Regions from separate parts of the Arthrobacter sp. NPDC056886 genome, predicted to be linked through region 2. Evidence: riboswitches for the same ligand, from Rfam matches in the RefSeq annotation. Region 2 holds a riboswitch; each other region holds the start of a gene.

Region 1 (5,011 bases), on a different contig from region 2:
GCCCGATCCCGAAGACCAGCAGTCCCTCGAAATGGTGGCGTGCCGCCTGGCTGCTGCCCTGGATTCCGAACGTGAAGCGACGGTTGGCCGCAGTGTTGGCCACGGCGGTGGTGAGCAACGCGAGGAAATTTGCCAGCTGCGGGTCCATGATCCCGCGGCAGAGCAGGAAAATCGCCAGATAGGCCAGGGTGGAGGCGACGCCGATGCTGCCGAAGCGTACGAGCTGCCCGAAGAGGCTTCCGCCGGAGCTTTGTTCCTGGGTCCTTGAGGCGGCTGGCAGCGGTCCGCGGGCCAGGGCGGCGCGCAGTTCGGGCACCGGGACCCGGCCCGAAACCAGGTCCCGGCTCAACCGGGCCATTCCGCGCAAATCGGCGAGGGCAGTCTGGACGATGTCCACGCTGGAATCGGGGTCGTCGGTCCAGTCCACCGGGACTTCGTGGACGCGCAGGCCGCACTTTTCTGCCAAGACCAGCAGCTCGGTGTCGAAGAACCAGGCGTTGTCCAGCGTGTGGGGGAGCAGCTGCCGTGCCACGTCCGCCCGGATCGCCTTGAAACCGCACTGCGCATCGCTGAAGTGGGCGCCCATAAGGGACTGCAGCAGCAAGTTGTAGCTGCGCGAGATGAATTCGCGCTTGGGTCCGCGGACCACGCGCGAGTTGCGGGTTAGCCGCGTCCCGATAGCTAGGTCGGAGTGCCCCGAAATGAGCGGCGCGAGGAGCGGCCCGAGGGCGGCCAGATCAGTGGACAGATCCACGTCCATGTACGCCAGGACCGGCGACGGCGAGGCAAGCCACACTTTGCGAAGCGCGTTTCCGCGGCCTTTTTCGGCCATATGGACCACCTTCACTTCGCGCAGCTCGCGGGCTACGCGTTCCGCCGCCTTGAGCGTTCCGTCGGTGCTGGCGTTGTCCGCCACAGTGATTCGGAAGGAGTGCGGGAAGGCGCCGAGAAGGTACGCATGGAGCCGGCGCAGGCAGGCTTCGAGATCCCGTTCTTCGTTGAAGACCGGAATGGTGATGTCCAGCACGGGTGTGCTGGTACGCGTGTCAATGGCTGAGCGCCGGCCGCCGGGTCCGGCAAGTGGCCCGGCCGACGGGGCCGGGACGGGCGCGTCGGTCAGGGCGAGCCCCGACCGTGCAGCCGGTGCCGCCGGGCCGGCCGGCGTCGCCGTGGAGCGGGGCAGGGTTCCTGTGGCCTGGTCTGTGGATGTCATGGCTCAACTTTCCCGGCGGCCCATATGTGGGCTTTATGGTCAGGCTGTGCGGGTGCTGTGGAAGTCCGGCCAGTGCGGCAGGTCCGGCCGGGGAGACGCAAAAAGGGAGGCCCCGGATCCATGTGGATCCGGGGCCTCCCTTGGTGGGCCGGCTAGTGCCGGTTTAGTACCAGTTGTGCGCGTAGTGGAAGTTCAGTGCGCCGCAGGGGGAGCCGTAGCGTTCCTTGACGTAGTTCAGGCCCCAGTTGATCTGGGTCCGGTAGTTGGTCCTGTAATCGGCGCCTGCGCTCGCCATCTTCGAGGCGGGCAGGGACTGGACCACGCCGTAGGCGCCGCTGCTGGCGTTGGTGGCAGTCGTCTTCCAGTCCGATTCCTTGGTCCAGAGCTTATGCAGGCACTGCATCTGGTTAGGTGCCCAGCCATAGCGGCCCAGCTGGGCCGCGGCGTAGGCCTGGGCGCCGGCGGGATCGTCGATGGCGACCGGGGCCTTGGCGGGAGCGGGGGCCTTGGCGGGTACGGCTGCGCGAACCGGGGCCTTGGCGGGTGCGGGAGCCTTGGCGGGAGCGGCCGCATGAGCCGGGGTCTTGGCGGGAGCCGCTGCAGCCGGGGCGGTTGCTTTGGCGGGCTTAGCCGCCGGGGCCTTGGCTGCCACGCTGTGGTCCGCTTGAATAGTGGGCGCAACGATCTCGACCCGTTCGAAGTTGAGCTTGGCCAGCGGGTCGGCGCTAGTGGCCGTTTGGCTGCCAACCTTCGTCGTGTGGGCGCCCGGTTCTGCCGCCTGGGCGGCAGCGCCGCCCCCCACCAGCATGGCGCAGGCGGCGGTGATGACGGCGGCGCGGCGGCCGGTGATGCCGAGCCCGGTGGCCAGCCTGGACAGGGCGGATGCCTGCGTGGCCGGTTCGGCGCGGTGGCGCGACTTGGTGGAGCTGGAAGGGGAATCGCCGTCAGGGCGCGGCTGTACCTGGAATTCAGTCATGATGATGGCCTCTCAACGCCGGCGAAGTTAGCTGTCGGGTTCGGATGAGGTCATCCGGCCGCACGGAACATCACGTGTCGGCTTCACCCCGAGGGCGCATGAAATGCAGAATGCCCGGGAACTCTGGGTCCCCCGCCTCTGCCTGCTCTAGCGGAATCCGGGAAGCGGCAGAGTTTGGCGTCCATCCGGATATGCGGCACCAATGGCAGCGCACTCCTAAGACGCTACAGGACCCAAACGCTTAAGTCACATTTTGGTAACAGGAGTCACAGCGGCGGGGTGTCGGCTTGCGCCGGATACCCGGGGGATACCGACGTGCGGTTCGTGTGGCTGGCTACGCCGACGGCGGCGCCGCGGGCAGCCGCACGGCGAACTCCGTGCGGCCCGGCCGGGAGGTGACTTCGACGGTCCCTCCGTGGGCGTCCACGATGGACTGGACAATGGACAGACCCAACCCGCTCGTGCCCTCGGAGGTCGGCGCTGCAGTGGCCGTGCCCGAACCCCGGCTGCTGGCGGCCGGGCTGCCGGAAGCAGCACGGGAATCCGCGCCGGAAACCGAGCGTGCGGCGGCCCCGGACCGGGCCCCCGCCGTTACGACGGTTGAGTTAGCTGCGGCGTTGGCTGCGGGATTAGTGCGCGCCGCGTCGGCCCGGGCGAAGCGGGCGAAGACCTTGCCGACGAATTCCGGAGCGATGCCGTTGCCGTTGTCCGTCACGGTGACCACGGCGCTGCCGTCCGCCGAACGCATGACGCCTGTGACCACCTTGGTCCCGGGAGCCGTGTGTTTGCGTGCATTGGACAGGAGGTTGGCGAGGACCTGGTGCAGCTGGGTCGCGTCACCGCGCACCACCACGGGCTCCTCCGGAAGTTCCAACTGCCAGATGCGGTCCGGTGCCATGACTTTCTCGTCGCTCACCGTCTCGATGGCCAGCTGCGTGAGATCGACGTCGGAGATCTTGAGCGGCTGCCCCTCGTCCAGGCGCGCCAGCAGCAACAGGTCCTCCACCAACGTGGTCATCCGCTCGGACTGGCTTTGCACTCGGGCGAGGGATCTCGCGCCGTCGGGGGTGAAATGCTCGGTCATCCGCATCAGCTCCGTGTAGCCGCGGATGGCTGTAAGCGGGGTGCGCAGTTCGTGGGACGCGTCGGCGACGAACTGCCGCACTTTCATCTCGCTCTCCTGCCGGGCCTCGAGGGCACTGGAGACGTTGTCCAGCATCTTGTTCAGCGCATAGCCCACGCTGCCCACTTCTGTTCCGCGATGGGCCGCCGACGCCGGGACGCGTACCCCCAGCGCCACCTCGCCGGCGTCCAGCGGGAGGCGGGAGACCTGGGTGGCCACCTCGGAGAGCTGTTCCAGCGGCTTCATGGTCCGCCGGATCAGGGCCGTGCCAGCGAGCCCGATCAGCACGAGTCCGCCGGCGGAGACCACCACCATGGTCCAGATCAGCGAGGTCAGCGTGCTGTCCTTTTCTGCCAGCGGAAGTCCGGTGACAATCACGTCGCCATAGGGTGCCCGTACGGCGGTGAGCCGGTACGCGCCGGCCGAGAGGGTCCGGTCCACGGGCACACCGTTCGGGGTGAGCGCCAGGAGGACCGCGTTGTCGTCGGGGGAGAGGCTTTTGCGAGTGGCGTCCCCGGCCAGGAAGCCGGCTCTGCTGACCTCACCGTCCTCTATGCGGGCGTTCAGCGTTCCGACGCCCTGCCCCCGGGCTTCGAGGGGGTCGGGGCGGCCGGACGGGTTGCCGGACGCGGGACGGCCGAAGTCGCTTGAGCGGCGGGAAGCATTGCTGAGCTGGTCATCGAGCTGCCGCGTGAGGAACAGGTCCATCGAGGCATAGCTGAACAGCCCGATAGCGCCGCAGATGGCCACCAGCAGCGCCATGGCGACGAGGACCAGCCGGGTGCGCAAATGCCACGTGGACGGGTTGCGCCAGTCGCGTCCGGGGACGCGGGTCATGCCGGAAAGCGTGGGCACGGATCAGTCCGCCGGCTTCAGGACGTAGCCGGCGCCGCGGACCGTGTGGATCATGGGCGCGTGGTTGACGTCGACCTTCTTGCGGAGGTAGGAAATGTACAGTTCCACGATGTTGGCCTGCCCGCCGAAGTCATAGTCCCAGACACGGTCCAGGATCTGGGCCTTGCTGATGACTCGTTTGGGGTTTTCCATGAGGTAGCGCAGCAGCTCGAACTGTGTGGCGGTCAGATGCAGCTCCTCACCGGCCCTGGTGACTTCGCGGGTGTCGACATTGAGCACAAGGTCTCCCACTACGAGTTCGGCGGTGTCCATCGCGGCCACGCCTGAGCGCTGGACCAGCCGGTGCAGGCGCAGCAGCACCTCTTCCATGCTGAACGGCTTGGTGACGTAGTCATCGCCGCCGGCCGCGAGGCCGGTAATGCGGTCCTGGACGGCATCCTTGGCCGTGAGGAACAGCGCCGGCACCTCCGGTGCGAACGCGCGGATCCTGCTGAGCAGCTCGACGCCGTCGAACCCGGGCAACATCACGTCCAGCACCAGCACGTCGGGGCGGAAGTCCTTGGCAAGCCTGACGGCTCCGGGCCCGTCTTCCGCCACGGCCACGGACCAGCCGGCCATCCGCAGGCCCATGCTCATGAGTTCGGAGAGGCTGGGCTCGTCGTCTACCACCAGCGCACGGATGGGGGAGCCGTTCGGATGCGTGAGCTGGGGAAGGTTGTTAGTCATGGAGTGCGAAGTGGCCATGGGACAACTCTCCGATCTGCCGGTTAGGCGGGGCTTTGGGGACCCTGTGCGGCACCTGTGAATCCCAGCCTAGCGAGCTGGATGCCCTTACGGGTCCATG
Region 2 (5,011 bases):
CCGAAGCTGGCGATGTCCCAGAACGCGGTGGAACCGCCCACTCCAAGCACCACTTCATAGCCTTCGGGGGCGCGGAAGAATTCGCTGAGGCCGCTGCGTACCGAGCCGACCAGGTTCTTCACCGGGGCCTGGCGGTGCGAGGTCCCCAGCAGCTTCGCCGATGCAGCGAGGGCATCCATCTGTTCAGGTCGGACCTTGGACGGACCGGCGCCGAACCGTCCGTCCTTGGGCAGGAGGTTGGCGGGGATCGTGATGCTGGTGTCGCTCACAGAGGCTCCAATATTCGGCTGGTTCGTAGCGTGGCTGGGAGGTGGCCTGGCAGGGATGGCTACAACGGACACCCCTATTCATTCTGCCTGTTTTATTCTGCCTGACAGTCCCCGGCGATACGGAAAAAGCCCTGTCACAGTCCGGTCATTGAGACGCCCGGGAACGGCCGGACTGCGATACCGGGAGGACAGTCCCAGGCCGAACGAAAAATTATCCGGAGTAATTCAAAATAGGCTAGGCTGGCATGCGAACATACGGCGGTTCTCGCCAGGGCGCATCCTGCATGCAGCCCGCACGCGGTACGGTGGGAATGACGCTAGGACTGCGCTCGAGGAGCTGAGCTGAATGACGGATCTGATCGATACCACGGAGATGTATCTTCGGACCATTCTGGAACTTGAAGAAGAAAACATCGTTGCCCTCCGCGCCCGCATCGCCGAACGGCTCCGCCACTCCGGCCCCACTGTTTCCCAGACCATCGGCCGCATGGAACGTGACGGGCTTGTGGTTGTTTCGGGCGACCGGCATCTTGAACTGACCGAAACAGGGCGGAAACGCGCAATCGGCGTCATGCGCAAGCACCGCCTTGCGGAGCGCCTGCTTGCGGACGTGATCGGACTCGACTGGGCCTACGTCCATGAGGAAGCGTGCCGCTGGGAGCATGTCATGAGCGAACGCGTCGAGCGCAGAATCTACGAGATGCTCAACCACCCGACAGTTTCGCCCTACGGAAACCCCATCCCGGGGCTTGCGGATCTTGGCGGCGTGCCCAATGGTGCCCCCACTGACAGGGCCGTGAACCTGCTGGAGGCCATGGCCGGCTACGGTGCTGGTTCGCGGATCACGGTCAACCGGCTTGCGGAACCGATCCAGGTGGAGCCGGAGCTTCTCACCCAGCTCGACGAGGGTGGAATCCGCCCTGGCGCCCTTCTGTCGCTGGAGCGGGTGGGGGAGTACATCTCGGTCCGCGTCCCCGATATCGAGGGCGCCTTGGAGCTCCCGCCCGAGGTTGCCGCGCACGTCTTCGTAACAGTGGCCTGACCAGCCACAACTCGTTGGTCATGGGACGACCCATGAGTTCTGCACAATTGCGGTTACGGATTTATTACCGGGCGGCTTAATCGCCTATAGTTAGTGGCCAGTACCGATACCAAAGCGTTACCTGATCCGAAGCCGAGCCCTGCCAGCGGATCAGTCGCGGAACCATCTCCTGGCAGGGGCGGGGGAACCACTTTCGGCTGCTGCTTCAGCAGCCTTGGGGTGAAGTCCGTCAGCGGCAAGCAGCTTCCACCGAAGTATCCCTGGGATGCCCCTGTGCCTGGCTGCTTGCAACGGCGGACCGGGTCTTTGATCTCTCTGACCCGAATCCGACAGCTAACTTCGCAGGCTATCCAGAGAGGAACCCTTCTTGACCACCCAGACCGCCAGGGGCCGTCGCCGCGCGACCGGTCCCGCTCCGGAGCCGCGTCCCGTCGTCGAGCATATGGCCGACCGCCCGCGCGACGCGCACCGCGATGAACGGCGTCGCCGGCGCAGTCCGTTCCGCCAGGTAACGGAGTTTGCCTCGGCCAGCGGGGTCGGCCAGAAGGCCGGGATCGCCCTGGCCGCAACTGGTCTGGTTCTTACCGTGACGGTCCCCGTCACGAGCCCGGTGATGGCCTCCAATACCGCCGGATCCGGCGCTCTGTCCGCTGCCGTGCAGCCGGATGTCACGGCCGCCGCGGCCGCAAAGGTCGACTTCAGCCGCACCGCCGTCACCACCAAGGGCGACCCCGATGGGAAGCTCAAGCAGCTGCTCAGCGCCCAGTCTGTGGGAAGTATCACCCGCGCGGCTTCGGCCGGCACCCTTGGCGCGCCGCTGGATCATCTGGTCACAGCCTCGCCCTACGGCTACCGTGTCAGCCCAATCACCGGAGGCGCGGGGGAGTTCCACCGCGGCCAGGATTTCGCTGCCCAGTGCGGCACGGCGGTCCATGCAGCGGCCAGCGGCACCGTGACCTTCAACGGATGGCATCCCTTTGGCGGTGGAAACCGGGTGGTCATTGACCACGGTAATGGCCTTGAGACCACGTACAACCACCTGTCCTCGGCCTCGGTCAAAGTTGGCCAGAAGGTATCGCGCGGTGACGTCATCGCGATGAGCGGGACCACCGGCGCCTCCACGGGCTGCCACCTCCACTTTGAAGTGATGGTCAACGGCGACGTCGTTGACCCCCTCGGCTGGCTCTAAATAGACGATGGGCCGCTCTCAAGTGCTTGTGACACGCCGTGATCTGAATGTGACATTGGGCCCGGACTCCTGTAGGGTTTGAAGCACGCCAACTTTTCCGAAGTTGGCGCTCTTGAGTGGATTGCCTAGCTCTGCCACCGCTCAAGGTCCGTTCGCATTACATCGTCTGGCAGGGGCGGGGGAACCAATTTTGGCCTTCGAAAGAAGGCCTTGGGGTTAAGTCGCAAAGCTTCCCAGGAAGCAGCGCGGCCGGGTGACTCCCATCCGAATCCGACAGCTCACCTCGTAGGCATTGGGAGAGGCTACTTTCGTGTCTTCACGCCACAATTTTGCGCGCATGCGCACCGGCGAGGCTCTTTCGAGCCCGCTGGAATCCACATCACGTGCCGCCCTTGCCGGCGCCCGGATGGGATCACGTTCCGCAGGCTCAATCTCTACCGAGTCCGGACAGCATGCAGTTTCCGCTTTTGGCGCGTCTTCGCAGTACACCCTTCGCTAAGTAACCCATTTCGGGGCGATCCGGCGTACCCCCAAGATGCCGGAGCGTCCTCAAACCGTGCCCGAAAGCGCGCGGTCCAAGGATCACGAAAGAGAGAACTTAATGACTACTCGTGCAACCGTTGCACGGCACCGCGCCGAGGTCACCAAGACCAACTCGCTGGCTGTTATTGCCAAGGCTGTCGGCGACAACGCCGGCGGCATGGGCCGTCAGGCCGCGGTCATCGCCGCAGCCTCCGGTCTGGTTCTGACCAGCGGAATCGCAGCCAACGCTGCTGAGACCAATGTTCAGCGCGAATCCACCTCCGCTTCGGCCCTGGAAGTCCAGTCCGCCGCTCCGGCCACCATCTCGGCCGCGTCCACCATCGCGATCTCCTACGAGAAGCCCGCTGTGACCACGTCGCCGGCTCCCGTCGTCGAGGCTCCCAAGCCCGTCGTGAAGGTCCAGGATTCCACGGCCACCCGCGCCGGTGGCACCGAGGCTGCCGTCAGCGGCGGCGTCGCAGCCCAGGCCCCCGCCGGCATCGGAAGCGGCTCCGGCGCGACCATCGCCGCCGCTGCCTACGCACAGATCGGCGTGGCGCAGGACTGCACCGCCCTCGCCACCAACGCCCTGGCCGCGGCCGGCATCCACTACCACGGCTGGCCGGCAGGCTACCTGTCCCTCGGCCGCACCGTGAGCGCCGGCGAGGCACGCCCGGGCGACCTCGCCTACTACCAGAACGGTGGCGTGGGCATGGCTCACATCGCGGTCTACGTCGGCAACGGCATGGCAGTCCACGGCGGCTGGAACGGCGGCACCACCGCGCTGTATAGCGTAAACGTCGGCTCCGGCCCGGTCTTCATCCGCGTCGGCGGCTAAGCAAGACCTCCAGCACCTTCGAAAGACCCCCGCCTGTCGGCGGGGGTCTTTTGCGTTCCCGTGCAGTGAACTTTCCGCGCTGAGGACATCGCCGATGAAAAAATATTCGGTGATCCGGCACCCGAGTGTTTACTCTTGTGTAATCGATCCATAGCCCGACCATGCAGAGGGCAGCCGGCCCTCGTGCCGCTGGCGGGTGCGGCCGTGAAGAGGTATGCGGATGCGCACTCTCGTTCTGAATGCTGGATATGAACCCCTGGCGGTCATCACCTTCCGCCGGGCGCTCGTCCTTGTCCTTACCGGGAAGGCCAGCGTGGTGGCCGAAGGGGACGACCCTGTCGTCGGCCCCCAGGACATTCTGGGCCGCCCGTCCGTGATCCTGCTGAACCGCTACATCCGGCCGAGATACAACACCATGACAGCGGTGAGCCGCCGCGGTGTGCTCCGCCGCGATGCCCACCGCTGCGCCTACTGCGGCAAGGCTGCCCACACCATCGACCACGTCCAGCCAAAGTCCCGGGGCGGAGCCGATTCCTGGGAGAACCTGGTGGCGGCGTGCCTGCGGTGCAACAACGCCAAGAGCGATCACACGCCGGCGGAGATGGGCTGGAAGCTCGGTTTTGTTCCGGGCCCTCCCAAGGGCGCCATCTGGCAGATCAAGGAACTTGAGAAGCCAACGCCGGCCTGGGATCCGTTCCTGCTGCCTGAATCCGCTGCCTGAACTGGTGTTGCCCTGAACTGCCGCCGGGCTCGCCACGCCTGATTCAGGGGCGGCCGGCGCCGCGCTAGGCTGAACCGGTGGAATTCGATGCCATCATTCTCGCCGGGGGACGGTCCTCCCGGCTGGGCGGCGTGCCCAAAGCCGGACTGATCTACGACGGCGCCACCCTTCTTGAGCGGTCATTGCGCGCCGCGGGCGCGGCGGGACGCATCGTCGTCGTCGGACCCGATCCCGGGGACCTGCCCGAAGGCGTGCTGACCTGCAGGGAAGACCCACCCTTCGCGGGGCCCGCCGCGGCCATCGCCGCGGGCCTTGCCGCGCTGGCTGCCGACCAGGCCGGCGGAGACCAAGCAGCCGCGCCGGCACCGTTCATCCTGGTCCTTGCCTGTGACATGCCGCGCTCGGACGAGGCGGTCCGCGCCCTGGCCGC
Region 3 (5,011 bases), on a different contig from region 2:
TGGCCGCGAGCGCAGCGGTGGTCATGGTTGCAGGGTTGTGGAATGTGGCCGCGCCGCGGATCGCCGGCTGGTTTCGTGCCCCGTCCGCCATCCGTTCCCCGGCCCCTGAGAGGAAATGAGAATGCTCGCCCTGGACGTCTATTCCTTACTACCGGCCGCCGACGCCGCGGGTACACCGTCACTGCTGGATCCGGCAAGCCTGCTCGCCGGGCTGGGTCCGGCAGCTTTGGGTGTCATCGCGCTCATGGTCTTCATCGAATCGGGCGTGCTCTTTCCCTTCCTTCCCGGTGACTCGCTGCTGTTCACCGCAGGCCTTCTGCACCAGCAGCTGCAACTGACGCTGCCGGTGCTGATCGGCGTCGTCACTGCTGCTGCCGTCGCCGGGGACCAGGTCGGCTACATGCTGGGACGGAAATTTGGTCGTCGATGGTTCAAGGACGATGCCCGGATCCTGAAGACAGCGCACCTGACCACCACGGAGGACTTCTTCCGCCGCCACGGCGGGGCCGCCGTCGTGCTGGCCCGCTTCGTCCCCATGGTCAGGACGTTCGCCCCGCTTACCGCCGGGATCGCGCGCTATGACTACAAGTCCTTCACCCTCTGGAACATCGCCGGGGCTGCGGCATGGGCCGTCTCCGTAACGATGCTTGGCACCTGGTTGGGACACTTTGACCTCGTCGCCAAGAATATTGACGTCATTGCAGTGGCCATGGTCCTCATCTCCGTGGTGCCGTGGGTGGTGCAGCTCCTCAAGCGCCGCCGCAACAGCCGACGCTCCGACCACCCCACCGCAGGCACTACAGCAGGCGACACGGCCGGGGGAACCGAGGACGGACTGCGGACTGAGGAAATGGCCGCGGAAGAATAGCTGTCATGACTACCGCTGACCGCCCGTCCCTGCTGCTCGTGGAGGACGACGACGTCCTGGGACCGCTCATCGCCGAGCTCCTGGACCCGGATTACCGCGTCCAGTTGGTCACCAACGGCCGTGAGGGCCTCCACCGCGGGCTCACCGGGACCTGGGATGTCATGGTGATCGACCGCGGGCTGCCGGTAATGGACGGCATCGCCCTGATCGCGGCGCTGCGGTCGCAGGGCATTGCCACGCCCATCCTGATCCTGACCGCGCTGGGCGATGCCGACGAAAAGGTCAGGGGCCTGGACGCCGGCGCAAACGATTACGTGACCAAGCCGTTCGACGCCGGCGAACTGGCAGCACGCCTGCGCGCACTGACGCGCACCTTCACTTCTCCGGCCCCGGCACGGGTGATGATCGGGGACTGGGAACTGGATTCGACGCAGCGCACTGTCCGGTCCGTGTACGGGCAGACGGTGTCGCTGACGGCGAAAGAAGGCCAGCTGCTCGCCGCCCTGGCCGCGGAACCCGGCCGCGTCTTCACCCGGGACGAACTCCTCACTGCGTACTTCCACCCCTCGGATCAGCCCGGCGTGATCGATACGTATGTTCACCACCTGCGCCGGAAGATCTCCAAGGCCGTCATCCGCACGGTGCACGGCCTCGGCTACCAGATTGGCGATGCTCATGAGTAACGGCGGAAACGGCGGAAATCCGGACCACTCCATCCTGCGCAAGGCCTCGCTCAAGGTCGCGCTGCGGATCAGCGCCGCGTGCGCGGTCATGGTCATCGGGCTGCTTGCCGCCACGGCGCTTTACCTCCTAAATCAACTGGCCCATCCCGAAATGCCAGGCTCCGCGGCGGCCGGGACGGCCTACGCATACTTGGATTCCAGAGATGTCCTCGAAGCCATGGTCATCGCCGGGGTGGCGGGAATCTTGCTCGCAGGCATCGTCGGGTGGCTCAGTGCGCGCAGCGCCATCCGCCCCCTCGGTGATGCTCTGGCCAGGCAACGGCGCTTCGTCCAGGACGCGAGCCACGAATTGCGCACACCCTTGACCATCCTGGACACCAGGATCCAGCTTGCCCAGCGCAACACCGTGCCCGGCTCCAGGCAAGGCCAAGACCTTGCCAGTATCCGGGAGGACGCAGCAACGCTGACCGGGATTGTCAACGAACTGCTCCTCGCAGCAACCGCGGAAGCCCCGGACCGCTCCGCACCGCCTGCCGACCTTGCCGACGCTGCCGCCAGCGTCGCAGGCAGCCTCCAGCAGGTCGCGGACCAGCGTAAGGTGCGCCTGAATTTCGTGGCCGATGCCCGGCCGCTGGCCCGGATCGAGAAGAATGCACTGAGCCGTGCCGTACTTGCACTGGCGGACAACGCCCTTGCCCACACGCCTGAGGGCGGCCAGGTGTCCATCACGACGTCGATCGAGCAGAGCCGCGCCGTCATCACCGTGGCGGACACGGGGACCGGCATCACCGGCGTCGATCAGGCCCGAATCTTTGATCGCTTCGTGCGGACCGCCAGCACTGACGCTTTACAGGGACAGCGGAGCTTTGGGATCGGCCTGGCCTTGGTGCGGGAGATCGCCGTCGCTGCCGGGGGCACCGTCGAGGTGGCCGCGACGGGTGCCGAGGGCACGGTCATGAAATTCACGCTTCCGCTGGCCGGGCACGGAAACCCCTGAGAACCATATGCACAGAAAAGACCGGCGATCGATTGCCCCCAAGGGAATCGATCGCCGGTCTTTCCGGACTGTCTGGCCCTGGAAGGGGCAGTGCGGCTTAGGCGCGGACGAAGGTCACGCCGCCGGTCGCGGTGAGCCAGGACAGCGGGTGGACCATCGTCTGGTTCTTACCGTTCATGCCGCCACTGACCACCTGGCCGTTGCCGGCGTAGATGCCAACGTGACCGGACTGGACCACCATGTCGCCGGGCTTCGGGGCTGCAACGATGGTTCCGAGGCCAAGGAAGGCCCGGGGACCGATGTCACCGACAGGCTTGCCCGCGGCGCCAAGGGCCTTTTCCACCATGGCGGTGCAGTCCTGGGTGATGCCCACCTGGCTGTACGCGGCCGAGAGCATGATGGCGTTGCGTCCGGCGGCAGCGGGTGCCGCGGCAGGCGCTGCCGGAGCGGACTGCACCTTGATGGTTGCCTTGGGTGCAGCGGCCGGTGCTGCTGCAGGCGCAGCAGCACGGGCAACGGCGGGGGCCGCGGCGGGAGCCGGCGCCGCGGCAACGGGCTTTTCGATCACCGGTGCTGCGACCGTAGCTACCGCCGGGCGGTCAAAGCTGATCTTGACGCTTGAATCGGCGTTGACGGGAGCACTGACCAGTGCGTTGACGTCAACTTTGGACGCCGGAGCGGAGTCGCGCTGCGCAGGTGTTACGGCTGCGTTGGCTGCCATTCCGCTGGTGAGGACCAGGCCGGATGCGGCGGCGAGGACGGCGGCATGGCGCGCAAAAGTATTGATTGAAGACATGAGTGTAGCCTCTCCCAGTGCCTGCGAGGTGAGCTGTCGGATTCGGATGGGAGTCACCCGGCCGCACTCCCGGGCCCGTCGCTGCGGGCACTGTGCGGCTTCACCCCAAGACCTGCGTAATCAGCAGGCCAAATGTGGTTTCCCCGTCTCTGCCGGTAGTTGATGCGAGTTATCCCCGGGCCGCGGCAGAGTTAGGCAATCGGCTGGGGAGCGCCCGTATCGGAGACAACAGGCGCCTATCCACCGTAACGCGAACCGCATGCAAATGTCACATTCAGGTAACGGCGGCCACACTACGGTCCCTCATTGCCCATGGGGCGGCGCCGCATCCGAACGTAGGATGATGCCATCAGCACCACGCCGGAGCGGAGGCCCGAAATGAACAGCCACTGTGTCGCCATCTGCCAGCTGAGTAATCAGCCCCACGCGGATTTCGACGTCAACACCGAGCTGCTGATCCTGGACGGCCGGGACGTTCACGTGACCACGTGGGACGCGGAACCGCGCGACGGCGGCTTCGACGAGCACGTCCTCAATGATCGGGTGGACGCCCTCGGGTACATGGTTGTCAATGACTGGGCCTTCCTGGACGGGAAGGCCTACGCGGTGGTGGAGCGGCGGTCAGGCCCGGTACCGGCCCGCGGCGGCGAGCCGTGACATTCCTCTCCCTGGCGCTGATCGCCGTCGTCGCCCTGGCCGGCCCCCTGCTGGCGCTGCCGGTGCGCTGGCGGTTGCCAGTGGTTCTGGGCGAACTGCTGGCCGGCATCGCGATCGGACGCTCAGGGCTGGGCTTGGTGGACCCTGCGGACCCGACGTTTATTCTGCTGGCCAACATCGGGTTCGCGCTGATGATGTTTGTGGCCGGGACCCACGTTCCCGTGAGGGATCCCCAGATCCGCTCCGCCCTCGGCCACGGCTCTCGCCGGGCTATTGCGGCCGCAGCGGCAGCGGTGGCGGTCGGAACCGGCATCGGCCTGCTCTTCGGGACTGGACATGCTCCCCTCTACGCAGTGCTGCTGGCGTCATCGTCGGCCGCCTTGGTTCTTCCGATCATCGATTCGCTGCGGCTCGGCGGACCCCATGTCATCGCCATGACCGCGCAGGTGGCCATCGCGGACATAGCCTGCATTGTGGCGTTGCCGGTCCTCGTGGACCCGCCGCACGCAGGCCGCGCGGCGCTGGGCGTGCTCACGGTGACCGGCTGCGCGGTGGTGCTCTATTTCGTCCTGCGCTGGCTCGATCGAAGGGGAATCAACGGGCGCATGCACCGACTTTCGGAAAGCCGCAAGTTTGCCCTCGAGCTGCGGATCCAGCTGGTCGTCCTCTTCGCCCTGGCCGCAGTCGCGACGTGGAGCAACGTGTCCGTGATGTTGGCAGGCTTTTCCCTCGGCCTTGTGGTGGCTGCCGTCGGCGAACCGAGGCGGCTGGCCCGGCAACTGTTCGCCCTCAGCGACGGTTTCCTGGGGCCAGTGTTCTTCGTGTGGCTTGGTGCATCACTAACGCTCAAGGACTTGGCGGGGCATCCGGACATGATCGCCCTCGGACTGGCCCTCGGAGCCGGGACCCTGCTGACGCACGCCGGCCTGGCCTTCCTGGGGCTTCCGCTGCCCCTCGGGGTGTTGTCGGCGGCCCAACTCGGCATACCGGTGGCGGCGGCGAGCATCGGC

Evidence for each region. A riboswitch is a leader RNA that binds a small molecule or an ion and turns the genes downstream of it on or off. The one in region 2 is predicted to bind cyclic di-AMP.
Region 1: another riboswitch for cyclic di-AMP. It lies ahead of ACFRJ8_RS16195 (hypothetical protein); the one in region 2 lies ahead of ACFRJ8_RS18510 (M23 family metallopeptidase).
Region 3: another riboswitch for cyclic di-AMP. It lies ahead of ACFRJ8_RS03740 (hypothetical protein); the one in region 2 lies ahead of ACFRJ8_RS18510 (M23 family metallopeptidase).

The regions. Positions count from the first base shown of each region.
Region 1 is NZ_JBHUBT010000009.1:80,529-85,539, reverse strand. It holds gene ACFRJ8_RS16200 (glycosyltransferase) at 1-1,213, opposite strand, end outside; gene ACFRJ8_RS16195 (hypothetical protein) at 1,377-2,189, opposite strand; cyclic di-AMP (ydaO/yuaA leader) riboswitch at 2,194-2,379, opposite strand; gene ACFRJ8_RS16190 (ATP-binding protein) at 2,524-4,149, opposite strand; gene ACFRJ8_RS16185 (response regulator transcription factor) at 4,171-4,911, opposite strand.
Region 2 is NZ_JBHUBT010000011.1:48,467-53,477, reverse strand. It holds gene serC (phosphoserine transaminase) at 1-269, opposite strand, end outside; gene ACFRJ8_RS18515 (metal-dependent transcriptional regulator) at 616-1,311, shown strand; cyclic di-AMP (ydaO/yuaA leader) riboswitch at 1,462-1,674, shown strand; gene ACFRJ8_RS18510 (M23 family metallopeptidase) at 1,679-2,500, shown strand; cyclic di-AMP (ydaO/yuaA leader) riboswitch at 2,623-2,806, shown strand; gene ACFRJ8_RS18505 (NlpC/P60 family protein) at 3,102-3,860, shown strand; gene ACFRJ8_RS18500 (HNH endonuclease) at 4,081-4,581, shown strand; gene ACFRJ8_RS18495 (molybdenum cofactor guanylyltransferase) at 4,659-5,011, shown strand, end outside.
Region 3 is NZ_JBHUBT010000002.1:133,251-138,261, forward strand. It holds gene ACFRJ8_RS03720 (phosphatase PAP2 family protein) at 1-119, shown strand, start outside; gene ACFRJ8_RS03725 (DedA family protein) at 122-868, shown strand; gene ACFRJ8_RS03730 (response regulator transcription factor) at 874-1,551, shown strand; gene ACFRJ8_RS03735 (sensor histidine kinase) at 1,544-2,548, shown strand; gene ACFRJ8_RS03740 (hypothetical protein) at 2,646-3,344, opposite strand; cyclic di-AMP (ydaO/yuaA leader) riboswitch at 3,349-3,519, opposite strand; gene ACFRJ8_RS03745 (hypothetical protein) at 3,723-4,001, shown strand; gene ACFRJ8_RS03750 (cation:proton antiporter) at 3,998-5,011, shown strand, end outside.